2 regions of the Variovorax sp. CCNWLW225 genome follow, and region 2 is predicted to be linked to the other one. Evidence: riboswitches for the same ligand, from Rfam matches in the RefSeq annotation. Region 2 holds a riboswitch; the other holds the start of a gene.
What was found. A riboswitch is a leader RNA that binds a small molecule or an ion and turns the genes downstream of it on or off. The one in region 2 is predicted to bind thiamine pyrophosphate.
Positions count from the first base shown of each region.

Region 1 (7,813 bases), on a different contig from region 2:
CGCGAGCACGTCGGCCTGCCGTCGATCTACTACACGCACAAGCGCGAAGTGGTCGAGCGCCGCGGCCTCTTGGTGCCGGTGACCGAACTCACCCCCCGGCGCGACGGCGAAACGGTGCAGGTGCGCGACGTGCGCTTTCGCACCGTGGGCGACATCACGACCACCTGCCCGGTCGAGAGCCTGGCCGCCGATGCGGGCGACGTGGTGCTCGAGACGCTGTCGGTCGATGTGAGCGAGCGCGGCGCCACGCGCATGGACGACATGACTTCGGAAGCTTCGATGGAGAAGCGCAAGAAAGACGGATATTTCTGATGAGCACGACGACGGCAACCCTCGATAGCAACGCCCTGCACGGCGACACCGGCACCGCCCTGCGCTTCATCACCTGCGGCTCGGTGGACGACGGCAAGAGCACGCTCATCGGCCGACTGCTGGTCGACAGCAAGACCGTGCTGCAAGACCAGCTGGCCGGCGTGCAGCGCGGCGGCGAAACCGACCTGGCCCTGCTTACCGACGGCCTCTCGGCCGAGCGCGAACAGGGCATCACCATCGACGTGGCCTATCGCTACTTCTCGACCGCCAAGCGCAAGTTCATCATCGGCGACGCGCCGGGCCACGAGCAGTACACCCGCAACATGGTCACGGCCGCCTCGGCCGCCGATGCCGCCGTGGTGCTGGTCGATGCCACCAAGCTGGCGTGGGCCGCCGAAGTGGAAGACGGCACTGTGGTCAAGCGCGAGCTGCTGCCGCAAACCCGCCGTCACACGCTGCTGACCCATCTGCTGCGCGTGCAGTCGATTGTGTTCGCGGTCAACAAGCTCGACGCCATCGACGACGCCGCCCTGGCCTTCGAACGCATTTCGACCGCGCTGAACGCCTTTGCCGAAGCGGCCGGCGTGCAGGTGGCCGCCATCGTGCCGATCTCGGCCCTCAAAGGCTGGAACGTGGCCACGCGCCATGCCGACTGGGTGGGCTACGAAGGCCCGAGCCTGCTCGAGCTGCTCGAGGAACTGCCGGTCACCGTGCAGGACGAGGCCGTGCCCTTCGCCTTTCCGGTGCAGTGGGTCGAAAAATTCTCTTCCTCGGCCGACACCTCGCAGGGCCGCCGCGTGTTCTGGGGCCGCGTGGCCTCGGGCCATGTGGAGCCCGGCCAGCGCGTGACGGTGCTGCCCAGCAACCAGACCGCCACGGTCGCCCAGGTGCTGAGCCACACGCGCCAGCCGAAGGTGGTGCATGCGGGCCACAGCGCCGGCATCGTGCTCGACCGCGAGGTGGACGTGTCGCGCGGCGACTGGCTGCTGGCACCCGGTGCCTTCGAGCCGGTGCGCGAAATTACCGCCACGGTCGCCTGGCTCGACGACGAGCCGCTGGTTGCGGGCCGCGTCTACTGGGCGCTGCAGGGCCATCGCTGGGTGAAAGCCAAGGTGGCGCGCATCGTCGACCGGGTGAACATCACGACGCTCGAATCGGAGCCGACGGCACAGCTGGAGGCCAATTCCATCGGCGATGTGGTGCTTGCGCTGCAGCAGCCGCTGGCCGTTCTGCCCTTCACGCAATCGCGGGCATTGGGCTCCCTGGTGCTGGTCGATACGGCCACTCACAAGACCGCTGCTGCCGTGCTCGTGCAGCCTGCCGCCGCAAAGGCCTAAAATCTGGGGTTTTCCCGACCTCACACTGACGCTAAAAGACAAATGACCCACGTCGTCTCTGAAGCCTGCATCCGCTGCAAATACACCGACTGCGTGGACGTATGCCCCGTGGATTGCTTCCGCGAAGGTCCCAACATGCTGGTGATCGACCCGGACGAGTGCATCGATTGCGCGGTTTGCATTCCCGAATGCCCGGTCAATGCGATCTACGCCGAGGAAGACCTCCCGGCCAACCAGATCGCCTTCATCAAGCTCAACGCCGAACTCGCGCTGGCCGACGGCTGGAAGAGCATCACCAAGCGCAAGCCGGCCCTCCCCGACGCCGAAGAGTGGAAAGACAAGACCGACAAGATCGGCGAACTGGTCCGTTGAACCCGGCAGGCGCAGCCCCCATCGAGACCGACGCCCTCATCATCGGCGCCGGTCCGGTTGGGCTGTTCCAGGCCTTCCAGCTCGGCCTGCTCGAAATCTCCTGCCACATCGTCGATGCGCTGCCCACCGCGGGCGGCCAGTGCGTAGCGCTCTACGGCGACAAGCCGATCTACGACATTCCGGGCACCCCGGTCACCAGCGGGCGCGATCTTGCGCAATCGCTGCTGCAGCAGGTGGCGCCGTTCAAGCCGCATTTCCACTTCGGCGAGCAGGTCGCCACCCTCGCCCGCCAGGCCGATGAGCGCCTGCTGCTGACAACGTCGGCGGGCAAGGCCTTCCTCGCCAGGACGGTGTTCGTTGCCGCAGGCGTCGGCGCCTTCGTGCCCAAACGCATCGCGGTCGGAGGCATTGCGCAGTTCGAAGGCAGCTCGCTTTTCTATCACCCCGATTCGCTTGACCGCTTTGCGGGACAGACGGTGGTGGTAAATGGCGGCGACGACATTGCGCTGCAAACTGCCATAGCACTCACGGCCATTGCCAAACAGGTCACGCTGGTGCACCGGCGCGACGGGTTCCAGGCCGATGAAGGTCTCGTCGCTTCGATGCGCGCGCTGGTCGCCGAAGGCAGGCTGGCGTTCAAGGTGGGCCAGCCCACTGCCTTCGATGGTAAGCAGCTGCAGATCACGACGCCCGACGCAACGACTGTCGATCTGCCGCTCGACGCGCTGGTCGCCTGCCTTGGCATTTCGCCTCGCCTCGGCCCCATCGCCGATTGGGGCCTGGAGCTCGAGCGCAAGCAGGTGCCGGTCGACACCGAAAAGTACGAAACCCGCGAGCGCGGCGTGTTCGCGGTGGGCGACATCAACACCTACCCGGGCAAGAAGAAGCTCATCGTCTGCGGCTTCCATGAGGCCACGCTGGCCGCCTGGGGTGCCACCGCCATCGTGTTCCCCGGCAAGGCCGTGCCGCTGCAGTACACGACCACCAGCACGCGGCTGCACGAGCTGCTGGGCGTGGCTGGCACTACTCCGCGCTAGGCAGCAGCGCCCGATACTCGCCAATGAAGCTGCCGATGGCGGCGACGAAGCGGTCGATGTCCGCATCCGGCAAGGGCAGCGACAGCACGACGAAGCCCCGCGGCGAAGCGTAGATGCCTTGGCTCAGCAGGTGAAAGAACAGCAACTGGCGCAGACGCCCGTCGACCACCGCCAGATCGTCCACACGCCGCACTTCCCCTCGGAGGAAATGCGCATTCATCAGCGAACCGACGCCGGTGAACTGCATGGCCACACCCTCCTTCGCGCACAGCGCATTGAGCCGTGCGCGCATCGCTTCGCCGCGCTCGGCCAGCGCGCCGGCAGCCTCGGGGGTGAACAGCTTGGTGAGGCCGGCATATCCCGCCGCCATGGTCATCACGTTGTTGTTGAAAGTGCCTGAATGGGAGAGCGAGCCCGTGCGCGGATCGAACTGCGCCATCACGTCCGCACGCCCGCCGAAAGCCCCGAACGACATGCCGCCGCCGATGTACTTGCCGAGTGTGGTGAGGTCGGACCGGATGCCCAGCTTGTTGGCGAGGCCGTTCGGCGCAAGGCGCGAGGTCATGACCTCGTCGAAGATCAGCAGCGCGCCGACCTTCGTTGCGCCATCGCGAAGCGCCTGGAGGAATTCAAGGCGCCCCGGAATGCAGCCGCTCGCGCCCTGCATCGGTTCGACCAGGATGGCGGCGATGTCCGGCCCGTGCTTGGCGATTTGCTCGCTCGCAAGCTGCGGGTCGTTGTAGGGCAGCACCAGGAAATCGAAGGGCACGGTCGTCGGCAGAGGCTTGGCACCGAAGCCGAGCACGCCGCCGTGATAGCCGCCCGAAAACACCACGATCTTTCGGCGGCCGGTGAAGTGCAGCGCAGCCGTGATCGCCATCAGGTTCGCCTCGGTGCCCGAGTTGGTGAAGCGCAATTGCTCGATCTGCGGAAAGCGCTCGCAGATGGTTTTTGCGAGCCGCCCTTCGAGCAGGTTGTGGCCCGTGAGGTTGATGCCGCTTTGCATCGCCTCGATGACGGCGTCACGGATTTCGGGCGCCGAGTGGCCGTAGACGCCGGCCGTGTACTCGGCGATGAAGTCCGCATAACGGTGGCCGTCGGCATCCCAGAGCGCAGCGCCCTCGCCCTTGGCGATGGTGAGCGGAAACGGCGCGTAGAAAAGCACCGAGCGGCTGTTGGCGCCGGGCATGTAGCGCGCCTGCTCCTCGAACTGGCGCCGGCTCGCGGGATTGCTGTCGATGAAGCGGCGATGCGCCTCGGCAAGGGCATGGTCGATTGCGGCGTCGGTCATGGGCGGGTCCTTCGAAAGTGGCAGGGCAGGCGTTCGCCTTTGATTAATTGATCAACGCTCAATTAATATTATTTATACAATCAATTTCGCGCCCGCACAATGCCAGCATCCATGAAGAAGACCACCTCCGAGCCCAAACCCAAGACCGCCGGCCGCCCCGCCGGCGGCGGCGCGCTGTCCAAGCGGCTCATCGCCGAAGCCGCCCTGGCGCACATCGATGAGTACGGCCTCGGCGCTTTCAGCATGCGGGAGATCGCGGCGCGGCTGGGCGTGTACCCGGCCACGGTGCACTGGCATGTGAGCACGCGCGAGGCGCTGCTCGCCGAAGTGGCCGCCATGGTGATGGCCGATGTCACGCCGCCGCCCGCCAAGCAGGCCTGGCAGGAATGGATCGCGCAGCTGTTCCGTCGCTGCCGTGCCGCGGTGCGCCGCCACCCCAACGTGGCGCAGTTGCTGGGCGCGCAACTGGTGTCGAACGGCAGCCTGCCCATCGAGCTGGTGGAAGGCGTGCTCGCAGCCCTGGTCGAGGCCGGGTTCGAAGGGCAGCCCCTGCTGGAGGCCTACAACTGCGTGATTGCGGCCATGCTCGGCTTCGTGACGATGGAGTTCTCCCCCCTGCCCTCGGACAACACCCAGGCCTGGGCCGAGGAGCTGCGCGAGCGCGTCCACACCATTCGCCCGCTCGATCACCCGGTGCTCACGCGCAACCTGCCGCTCCTGGCCAACCAGGCCTTCATCGTGCGCTGGGACAACGGCAGCACCGTGCCGCTGGACAGCAGCTTCGAGCGGCATATCCAGATCGTCATCGATGGTTTGGAAGCTTTCGCGCGCAGGCTCGTACAATAGTTTCCGCTTTGCGCCACGGCGCGGAGCACCACCGCTAGGGGTGTCGAACCGGAATCCGTTCCGGGGCTGACTGAGAGAGTCCCTTTGAACCTGACTGAGGTAATCCTCGCGCAGGGAAGCTGGTCCGGCGGCCTGTCGCGTTGTCTCGCGCGATGGCTTCGCCGCCGGAGCCTCGCCCACCTGCCAAACCTTTTGCACTGGAGCAACTGGATGGCACACGACGATAGTTTTTCTTCCGCCAACGAGGCGCTGACGCCCTTGCCGGCGTCGCAGCGCGTGTTCGGCTGGCACGACCACGCATCGCTCTGGTTCAGCCTGGGCGTGGGGCTGCTGGTAATGCAGATCGGCGCCTACCTGGTTCCGGCGGTGGGCACGCGCGATGCGGCCATTGCCATTGTGCTGGGCTCGCTGCTCGGCGCGGGCCTTCTGGCATGGACCGCGCGGCTGGGCTGCGAAACCGGCCTGGCGAGCGCCGGGCTGATGCACGCCACCTACGGCAGCGCCTTCGCGCGGCTGCCGGTGCTGCTCAACATCGTGCAGCTGGTCGGCTGGACCACCTTCGAGCTGGTGATCATGCGCGAGGGCACGCAGGCCATCGGCCAGCAGGCGTTCGGGCTCACGCTCACCGGGCCGCTGGGCGGCGCCCTTACCACCCTGCTCTGGGGCGCGGTGCTGCTGGCGCTGCTGGCGGGTTCCATGGTCAAGCTGGTGCGGCGCTTCGTCAGCCGCTTCGGCCTGCCGCTGGTGGTGCTTTCGCTGGTATGGCTCACCTGGCAGTTCGCAACGCGGCTCGAGGCAAAGGGTCTTGAAGCCTTCTGGGCCCGGCCGGGTGCCGGCGGCATGGGCATGTTCAGCGCGCTCGACCTGGTGATTGCAATGCCGGTGTCGTGGCTGCCGCTGGTGGCCGACTATGCCCGCCACGGCAAGCGCAATGCCAACGGACGGGGCGGCCTCGGCAGCGCATTCACCGGCACCTGGCTCGGCTACGCGCTGGCCAACATCTGGTGCTACGCGCTCGGCGTGATGGTGGTGAGCGTGGCGGAGCCGGGCACCGGGCTGGTCACCGCCCTGCTGCTCGCACAGGGCGGGCTGGTGGCGCTCGGCCTGATCCTCATCGACGAGCTCGACAACGCGTACGGCGACGTGTACTCGGGTGCAGTGTCCACCCACAGCCTGCTGCCGCGCTGGAGCGTGCGCCGCTGGGGCCTGCTGATCGCGGCGCTGTGCACCGGGCTGGCGCTGGTGCTGCCCATGCACACGCTCGAGCCATTTTTGCTGATGCTGAGCTCGGTGTTCGTGCCGCTCTACGGCGTGATTCTGGGGCGACTGGGCACGGGCCGGGCCATTGCATCAGTCGGCAATAACCGCCGCGTCGACCTTGGCGCCGCGCTGATCTGGATTGCCGGCATCGCGGCCTATCACGCTGCCGCCAAGTGGGCGCCCCAGTTCGGCTCCGCGCTGCCGACGCTGGCGGCCACCTTCCTGCTGGCGTGGCTCAGCCGGCCCAAGCCGGCATCTACAACAACGGCAGGCGGTGCGTCGGCACTGGCGCAAAACCGTGGTTGAGCGGACCGTGTCCCTCGCCGATGCGCACGCTCGCACCGGCGGCCATGGCGCCGAGCACGTAGGCGCGCGCGCGCTCCACGGCCTCGGGCAACGCCAAGCCCAGCGCCAGCTGCGCGGCAATGGCGGACGACAGCGTGCAGCCGGTGCCATGCAGGTTGCGGCTCGCAATGCGGGCCGAGGCCAGGCGCTTGCGCATACCGCCACGCCCCAGCAGCACGTCGACCACTTCGTCGCCAGGCAAGTGGCCGCCCTTGAGCAGCACGGCCTGTGCGCCAAGCGCCAGCAGTTCTTCGGCCGCCTGGTCGAGCGTATCGATGCCGTCGATGGCATGGCCGATGAGCAAGGCCGCCTCGTCGAGGTTGGGCGTGACCACCATGGCGCGTGGGAACAGCTCGCGCACCAGCACCTGCACGGTTTCGGCGGCAATCAGTCGATCGCCGCTGGTGGCGACCATTACCGGGTCGAGCACCACGTTGGGCAACCGATAGTGATCTATGGCCCAGGCCACCACCTCGACCACCTCGGGCGCATGCAGCATGCCGAGCTTGACCGCATCGACGCCGATGTCTTCGACCACCGCCTGGATCTGTGCCTTGAGAAATGCGGGTGGCACGCTCTGAATGCCCGAAACGCCCAGCGTGTTCTGCGCGGTGAGCGCGGTGATGGCCGTCATGCCGTAGCAGCCGAGCGCCGCGAAGGTCTTCAGGTCAGCCTGGATGCCCGCACCGCCGCCGCTGTCGGAACCGGCAATCGAGAGCACGCGCACGTAGCGCTGGGGCGCTCGGGGCGCGTTTGGGTGTGCAGCTTGGGTCATGCTGAAAATTATCGGCGACTCGCCTTGCCTTGCTCCCTCCCCTCCCGGGGGAGGGTTGGGGTGGGGGCAAGCGGCGTATGCATCGGGCGCTCTGACCGCCCCCATCCCGACCTTCCCCCAAAGGGGGAAGGAGCAAAGCCATGAGCCTTCCGTTTCAATCGGCCGCCATCCTCGGCGCGGGGCTGATGGGGCGCTTGCTCGCGGTCACGCTGGCGCGGGCGGGTTGCAAGGTCGAGCT
Region 1 is NZ_JBBCBV010000002.1:278,316-286,128, forward strand. Features, by position in the region: gene cysD (sulfate adenylyltransferase subunit CysD) at 1-312, shown strand, start outside; gene V9L20_RS05890 (sulfate adenylyltransferase subunit 1) at 312-1,649, shown strand; gene fdxA (ferredoxin FdxA) at 1,692-2,021, shown strand; gene V9L20_RS05900 (NAD(P)/FAD-dependent oxidoreductase) at 2,018-3,058, shown strand; gene V9L20_RS05905 (aspartate aminotransferase family protein) at 3,045-4,349, opposite strand; gene V9L20_RS05910 (TetR/AcrR family transcriptional regulator) at 4,461-5,195, shown strand; TPP riboswitch at 5,222-5,329, shown strand; gene V9L20_RS05915 (purine-cytosine permease family protein) at 5,406-6,761, shown strand; gene thiD (bifunctional hydroxymethylpyrimidine kinase/phosphomethylpyrimidine kinase) at 6,712-7,575, opposite strand; gene V9L20_RS05925 (FAD-dependent oxidoreductase) at 7,716-7,813, shown strand, end outside.
Region 1: linked by a shared signal. The riboswitch ahead of V9L20_RS05915 (purine-cytosine permease family protein) and the one ahead of thiC (phosphomethylpyrimidine synthase ThiC) in region 2 are both predicted to bind thiamine pyrophosphate.

Region 2 (7,813 bases):
GAAAGCCTGGGCCTGCCGGGCTTCGGCTATCACAGCGACAAGGCTGAATACGTCGACATCAGCGCGATTCCACGGCGCCTGTACATGGCGGCGCGGCTCATCATGGACTTGGGCGCCGGCAAGTAAGCACGCAAGAATAAAAAAGACAGGAGACACACCATGCTGCTCAGTGCCGACCAGGAAGCCATCCGCGACGCGGTGCGCGATTTTTCGCAGGCCGAACTCTGGCCCAACGCTCCGAAGTGGGATCGCGAACACAGCTTTCCGAAGGAAGCGCACCAGGGCCTTGCGGCACTGGGCGCCTACGGCATCTGCGTGCCGGAAGAGCATGGCGGCGCGGGGCTCGACTACCTCACGCTCGCGCTGGTGCTCGAAGAAATCGCGGCTGGCGACGGCGGCACCAGCACGGCCATCAGCGTGACCAACTGCCCGGTCAACGCCATCCTCATGCGCTATGGCAACGCGCAGCAGAAGAAGCAGTGGCTCGAACCGCTGGCGCAAGGACGGATGCTCGGCGCCTTCTGCCTGACCGAACCGCAGGCCGGCAGCGATGCGTCGAGCCTGCGCACCACGGCGCGGAAAGACGCAGACGGCTACGTGATCGACGGCGTGAAGCAGTTCATCACCAGCGGCAAGAACGGCCAAGTCGCCATCGTCATCGCAGTGACCGACAAAGGCGCGGGCAAGCGCGGCATGAGCGCTTTCATCGTGCCCACCGATGCGCCCGGCTACAGCGTCGCGCGCCTCGAAGACAAGCTCGGCCAGCACAGCAGCGACACCGCGCAGATCAATTTCGACGGCTGCCGCATCCCGGCGGAAAACCTGATCGGTGCCGAGGGCGAGGGTTACAAGATCGCGCTGGGCGCGCTCGAAGGTGGTCGCATCGGCATTGCGGCGCAGAGCGTGGGCATGGCGCGCAGCGCGTTCGAGGTGGCGCTGGCCTACGCCAAGGAGCGCCAGGCCTTCGGCGGTTCGATCTTCGAACAGCAGGCCGTGGGCTTTCGCCTGGCCGAGTGCGCCACGCAACTTGAAGCCGCACGCCAGCTCATCTGGCACGCCGCAAGCCTGCGCGACGCCGGCCGCCCCTGCCTGAAGGAAGCGGCCATGGCCAAGCTGTTCGCGAGCGAAATGGCCGAGCGCGTGTGCAGCGCCGCCATCCAGACGCTGGGCGGCTACGGCTACGTGAACGACTTTCCGCTCGAGCGCATCTATCGCGACGTGCGGGTGTGCCAGATCTACGAAGGCACGTCGGACATCCAGAAGCTGCTGATTCAACGCGCGCTGGCGTGAGCGCCGGTACGCGCCGCCGGCTGCCGGTGCTCCGGACCGCGGCGGCCGTCCTGCTGCTGGCGCTGGCCGTCTGGACGGTAGCCATCGAGCCGCGCTGGGTCGCGGCACGCGTCGAGCCGTTGAGTTCGGCGCATTGGCAGGCGCCCGCCGGACTCAAGGTGGCCATGGCGGGCGATTGGCATCTCACCACGCGCTCGGCATGGCGCATTACCAGCGTGGAGCGCGCCGCGCGCATCGTCGACCAGATCAACGCCGCGCAGCCCGACGTGATCCTGCTGCCCGGCGACTTTCTTGCGGGTTCGGGTGGCGACGAAGACCTGTCGATCGAGGAAATGGCTGCCGTGCTGGGCCGCCTGAAAGCGCCGCAGGGCGTGTATGCAGTGCTCGGCAACCACGACTGGTGGCACGACGGCCTGCGCACGGCGCGGGCCTTGTCTGCACAGGGCATCCGCGTGCTCGAAAACGCCTCGGTGCGCCTGCCGGACCATGACATCTGGGTGGTCGGCATCGGCGACGACTCGACGGGCCATTCACAGCCGGACCAGGCACTGGCCGGCGTGCCGAAGGGCGCCGCCACGCTGGTCATGATGCACGACCCCTTCAGCTTCGCGACGATGCCGCCCACCCGCGGGTTGATGGTGGCCGCGCACACGCACGGCGGGCAGATCAGCGTGCCGGGCTACGGCGCCCTGGTGGTGCCGGGGCGCGCGCCACGCGAGTGGGCCTATGGCTGGATCGCGCACAAGGACAAGCGCATGTACGTGACCAGCGGGCTGGGTGTGAGCATTCTTCCGGTGCGCTTCAACATGCGGCCCGAGTGGGTGATGTTCCAGTAAGGCGTCGAAGCCGTGTCATCGTTCTTGATGACAGACAGGACAGCGCCCTTGGCCCAGCATGTCGGTCTCTTTGTCGAAGGTCCTTGCCATGTCCAATTCCAAACCCTTCTTCTTCGCCGCGGCCCTGCTGTGCCTCGGTGCATCCGCCCAGGCGCAACCCGCCGCCGTTGACATCGGCTCGCTGACGGCGAGCGATGCCGTGCAGCAGCTCTGCGCCGGCACCCTGACCAGCGAGCAGCTCGTGACAGCGTACCTTGGGAAAGCCAAGGAGAAGGCGAGTCTCAACGCCTTCATCACGCTCGACGAAGCCGGCGCACTGACGGCCGCGCGTGCCGCCGATGCCACGCGCAAGCGCGGCGGTGCCTGCAAGCCGCTGGCCGGACTGCCCGTGGTCATCAAGGACAACATCCAGGTGCAGGGCCTGCCCGCCACGGCCGGGTCGCCGGCGCTCAAGGGCTTTGTTCCCAAGGCCGATGCGCCGGTGGTCGCCAAGCTGCGCGCGGCCGGCGCCGTCATTCTCGGCAAGACGAACATGCACGAATTGGCCTTCGGCGTGACAGGCTACAACCCCGCGTTCCAGACCGGCCCCGAGGTGGGCGTGCGCAATGCCTACGACGCAAGCCGCGTGGCGGGCGGTTCGTCCTCAGGCAATGGCGCGGCTCTCGGCGCACGCATGGCGCCGGCGGCACTGGGCACCGACACCGGCGGCTCGGTGCGCATTCCGTGCGCATTCAACGGCTGCGCTTCGCTGCGTCCGAGCATGAGCCGTTATTCGCAGCGGGGCATCGCGCCGATCTCGCACACCCGTGACACCGCCGGGCCGATGGCGCAGTCGATGGCCGACGTTGCGCTGCTCGACCGCGTGATTGCAGGCGGCGCCCCGCTGAAGCCCGCCGACCTGAAGCGCGTGCGGCTCGGCGTGGTGCCGGCTTTCTACGCCAACCTCGACGCCGATACGCGCGCCGCAACCGACGCAGCACTGGCCAAGCTGCGCGCGGCAGGCGCCACGCTGGTCGACGTGGAGATGCCGAAGCTCATGGAACTCAATGGCGCCATCGGCTTTCCGGTCGCGCTCTACGAGGCGAACGACGACATGGTCGCCTACCTCGCGAAATACCGCACCGGCATCGACATCGCGCAGCTGACGGCCGGCATTGCGAGCCCGGACGTCAAGGCCACCTTCGAGGCGTTCGTGATTCCGCGCAAGCTGCCGGCGCCGAATGGCACGGTCGACGCCAAGCCGGCCTACGACAGCGCAATGCACGTCGCGCGGCCCGCGTTGCAGAAGCTCTACCGCGACACCTTCGCGCAGCACCGCCTCGATGCGCTGGTGTTTCCCACCGTGCCGCGCGTGGCGCCGCTGGCTGCACCCGAGGCCAGCAGCCCCGAGAACTTCGGCGTGCTGATACAGAACACCGACCCCGGCAGCAACGCCGGCATTCCGGGCGTGCAGCTGCCCTCGGGCCTTGGCGCAACCAGCGGCTTGCCCATTGGGTTGGAACTCGACGGGCCCGCCGGCAGTGATCGAAAGTTGCTCGCCGTGGGCCTTGCGGTGGAAAACGTGCTGGGCCGCCTGCCGGCTCCAAAGGCGAAGTAGGGCGCTTTAGCCCGTATCAGCGCTGGGCCCAGCCGGCCAGCGCCGAGCGGCGTTCGATGCCGAGCTTGTCGAAGATGCGCCGCAGGTAGGTGCGCACCGTCGGCACGCTCACCGCCATGCGGCGCGCGATTTCCTTGTCGGTCAGTCCTTCGCAGACAGCCTGAGCGACCTCCTGCTCTCGCGCACTCAGGGCACTCCACGGCGCTTCGGCGGGCATTTGCACGGCAGCCGCTTTACGCTGAGCACGCTGCAGCGCACCGATGAAAGCCGGCTCGATCAGGTCGAGCAGTGCCTTTTCATGATCGCCGAAATCGCCGCGGCCTTTGCACCGCCAGATGCGCAGGTCGCCCAGCGCCCGGTTGCCCTCGAACGCATGCAGGTTCATGCCCCAGTGCAGTCCGTCGCGCGAAAGAAAGTCGGTGAAGAATTCTGTGTGCATCAGTTCACGCTGCGGCATCACGTCGGTCACGCGCGTCGCGCGGCGGTGCGACTGCAGCACGAAGGTGATCGGGTCATGGTGCTGATGCCATTCGCCATAGCGGTCGAGGTTGGCAGGGTCCATGTTCAAGGCTACGCGGCCGTCGAACTGACCGGTCTCGGCATTCCAGACGAAGGAGGCGAACTGGTCCGCATGCAGCAGGTCGAGCAGCGCCCGGCCGAGTCGCTCGCGAATGTCGCCTTCGCCTCGGTCTTCCGCCAGCAGCGTGAAAACGCCGCGCAGCGCCTGCTGTTCGGAGCCTGTCAGGTACATCGCCGCCTCGTTCTTTTCGTGTGCAGAAACAAGGCTAACTTCTAGCAAGCACTGCGCCAAGGGTGGATCTCCGAAGGCGCCCCGGGGTTGCCCCATCGGGGGCAGGGCCGCGAGGTGTTCCAATAGAGGCCTTCATGAGCGCCACTGTTCCCACCACCGGACCCTGCCCCTGCGGCCGCACGGACCGTCGAGACAAGCCCATCGGCTATGCCCTGTGCTGCGGCCGCTACCTCGAAGACTTCGAGGGCACGCCCGCGCCGGACGCCGAATCGCTGATGCGTTCGCGCTATACCGCCTTTGTGCTGGAGCGTGGGCCCTACCTGCTTGCCACCTGGCACGCGTCCACGCGGCCGGCGTCGATCGAGTTCGAGCCCGGCGTGAAATGGCTGGGCCTGGACATCCGCTCGCGATCGGTGCTCGACGCCGACCACGCAGAGGTCGAATTCGTCGCCCGGCAGCGCAGCAGCACCGGCACCGCCACGCGGCTGCACGAGCGCAGCCGCTTCGTGCGCGAGGGCGATCGCTGGTTCTACCTCGAAGGCGACTTGCAGACTCCTGGTTGACTCGGCGGGCCGAGGCTCGCACAATCGGCCTCGCTCCGGGGTGCACGCATGTGGCGTGCTGAGATGGCAAAGCTGCCGACCCGCGAACTTGATCCGGGTCATACCGGCGTAAGAAGAGCTGCACTCCCTGACTCCGGTCCGCCACCCACCCACCGTGGCGGCCCAAAGTCCACCGAGCGATTGCGGAGCACCCTTTCCCTCAACAAGGAGTGCCCCGCATGAATGCCCCCGACAAGTTCACCTCCCTGCTCTCGCTCACGCGCGAGCCCTTTCCCGCTTCGCACAAGTGCCTGATTCCGGGCAGCCGGCCCGACCTGAACGTGCCGGTGCGCGACGTTCTGCTCACCAACGGCGAGACCGTGTCGCTCTACGACACCTCGGGCCCCTATACCGATGCCAAGGTCGAGATCGACGTGCGCCGCGGCCTGCCCGACGTGCGCGGTGCGTGGGTGATCGAGCGCAACGACACCGAAAGCTACGAGGGCCGCACCCACCACGCGCTGGACGACGGTGCCAAGAACGAAGACCGCGACGCCCAGCGCCTGGCCGAACTGCGCGCCGGCGCCTCGGCCCTGCAGCGCACGCCGCGCCGCGCCAAGTCGGGCGCGAACGTGACGCAGATGCACTATGCCCGCCGCGGCATCGTCACCCCCGAGATGGAGTACGTGGCACTGCGCGAGAACGGCAAGCGCGAGTGGATGGCCGAGTACCTGGCCAACGAGGAGCGTGCCAAGCGCGTGGCCGGCAATCCCATGGGCGCGAGCATTCCGCGCATCATCACGCCCGAGTTCGTGCGCGACGAAGTGGCGCGCGGCCGAGCAATCATTCCGGCCAACATCAACCACCCTGAGGTCGAGCCGATGGCCATCGGCCGCAACTTCAAGGTGAAGATCAACGCCAACATCGGCAACTCGGCCGTCACTTCGAGCATCGAGGAAGAAGTCGAAAAGCTGGTGTGGGCCATTCGCTGGGGCGCCGACAACGTGATGGATCTTTCGACCGGCAAGAACATACACACCACGCGCGACTGGATCGTGCGCAACTCGCCGGTGCCCATCGGCACGGTGCCGATCTACCAGGCGCTCGAAAAAGTGGGCGGCGTGGCCGAAGACCTCACCTGGGAGATCTACCGCGACACGCTGATCGAGCAGGCCGAGCAGGGTGTGGACTACTTCACCATTCATGCGGGCCTGCGGCTGCCGTTCATTCACCTGACCGCCGACCGCATGACGGGCATCGTCTCGCGCGGCGGTTCGATCATGGCCAAGTGGTGCATTGCGCACCACAAGGAGAGCTTTCTCTACGAGCACTTCGAAGACATCTGCGACATCATGAAGGCCTACGACGTGAGCTTTTCGCTCGGCGACGGCCTGCGCCCGGGCTCCGGCGCCGATGCCAACGACGAGGCCCAGTTTGCCGAGCTGCGCACGCTGGGCGAGCTCACGCAGATTGCATGGAAGCACGATGTGCAGACCATGATCGAAGGGCCGGGCCATGTGCCGATGCACATGATCCAGTCGAACATGGACGAGCAGCTCAAGCACTGCCACGAGGCGCCGTTCTACACGCTCGGGCCGCTGACCATCGACATTGCGCCTGGCTACGACCACATTGCAAGCGCCATCGGCGCCGCGATGATCGGCTGGGCCGGCACCGCGATGCTCTGCTACGTGACGCCGAAGGAGCACCTGGGCCTGCCCGATCGAGACGACGTGAAGCAGGGAATCATTGCGTACAAGATCGCCGCGCATGCGGCGGATGTGGCCAAGGGGCACCCGGGCGCGCGGTCGCGCGACGATGCGCTCAGCAAGGCGCGCTTCGAGTTCCGTTGGCAAGACCAGTTCAACCTGGGGCTCGACCCCGACACGGCACGTGAATTCCACGACGAGACGCTGCCCAAGGATTCGAGCAAGGTGGCGCATTTCTGTTCGATGTGCGGGCCCAAGTTCTGCTCGATGAAGATCACGCAGGAGGTGCGCGAATACGCCGCCAAGAAGGGCGTGGCGGAGGCCGAAGCCATGGCCGAGGGCATGGAGGAAAAGTCGAAGGAGTTCATGGCGGGCGGTGGGGAGATCTACATCCCGATACGGCCCGTGGCCTGAGCGCGCCCGGGGTCGTTGCTACCATGAGGGGCTATCCCCGAACCCCTTCCAGTGCAATGACCCCATTTCCCTTCGCCGCAGTCCTCTTCGACTGCGACGGCGTTCTCGTCGACTCCGAACCCATCACCAACCGCGTGCTTGCCGAAATGCTCGGCGAGCTCGGTTGGCACCTCACCACCGAAGAGTCGATGAACACCTTCACCGGCAAGGCCGTGAAGGACGAAACGGACCTCATCGAATCCAAGACCGGCGTCAGGATCACAGAGGAGTGGCTCAGGGCATTCAGGGCCCGCCGCAACGAAGCCCTCGAACGGGACTTGGTAGCCATTCCCCACGCTCCCGCAACCATCCGCGAGATTCATGCAAGGCTCAAGGGCCGCATCGCGTGCGCCTCGGGTGCCGACCGCCACAAGGTCGAGCTTCAACTGGCGAAGGTGGGTCTCATCGATTGCTTCCAGGGCCGGATCTTCAGCGGCCACGAGATGCCGCGCTCCAAGCCCCACCCTGATGTGTACCTTGCCGCCGCCGAGGCTCTGGGCGTCGATCCGAAACGCTGCGCGGTGGTCGAAGACACCGTCACGGGCGCCATGGCCGGCGTGGCCGCGGGCGCCACGGTGTTCGGCTACAGCACCGGCGAATCGGGCCACAGCGGACCCGAGGCGCTGCGCAGCGTC
Region 2 is NZ_JBBCBV010000006.1:240,199-248,011, reverse strand. Features, by position in the region: gene V9L20_RS13925 (glutamate carboxypeptidase) at 1-126, shown strand, start outside; gene V9L20_RS13920 (acyl-CoA dehydrogenase family protein) at 160-1,290, shown strand; gene V9L20_RS13915 (metallophosphoesterase) at 1,287-2,126, shown strand; gene iaaH (indoleacetamide hydrolase) at 2,215-3,723, shown strand; gene V9L20_RS13905 (helix-turn-helix transcriptional regulator) at 3,740-4,474, opposite strand; gene V9L20_RS13900 (YchJ family protein) at 4,609-5,037, shown strand; TPP riboswitch at 5,064-5,169, shown strand; gene thiC (phosphomethylpyrimidine synthase ThiC) at 5,256-7,139, shown strand; gene V9L20_RS13890 (HAD family hydrolase) at 7,196-7,813, shown strand, end outside.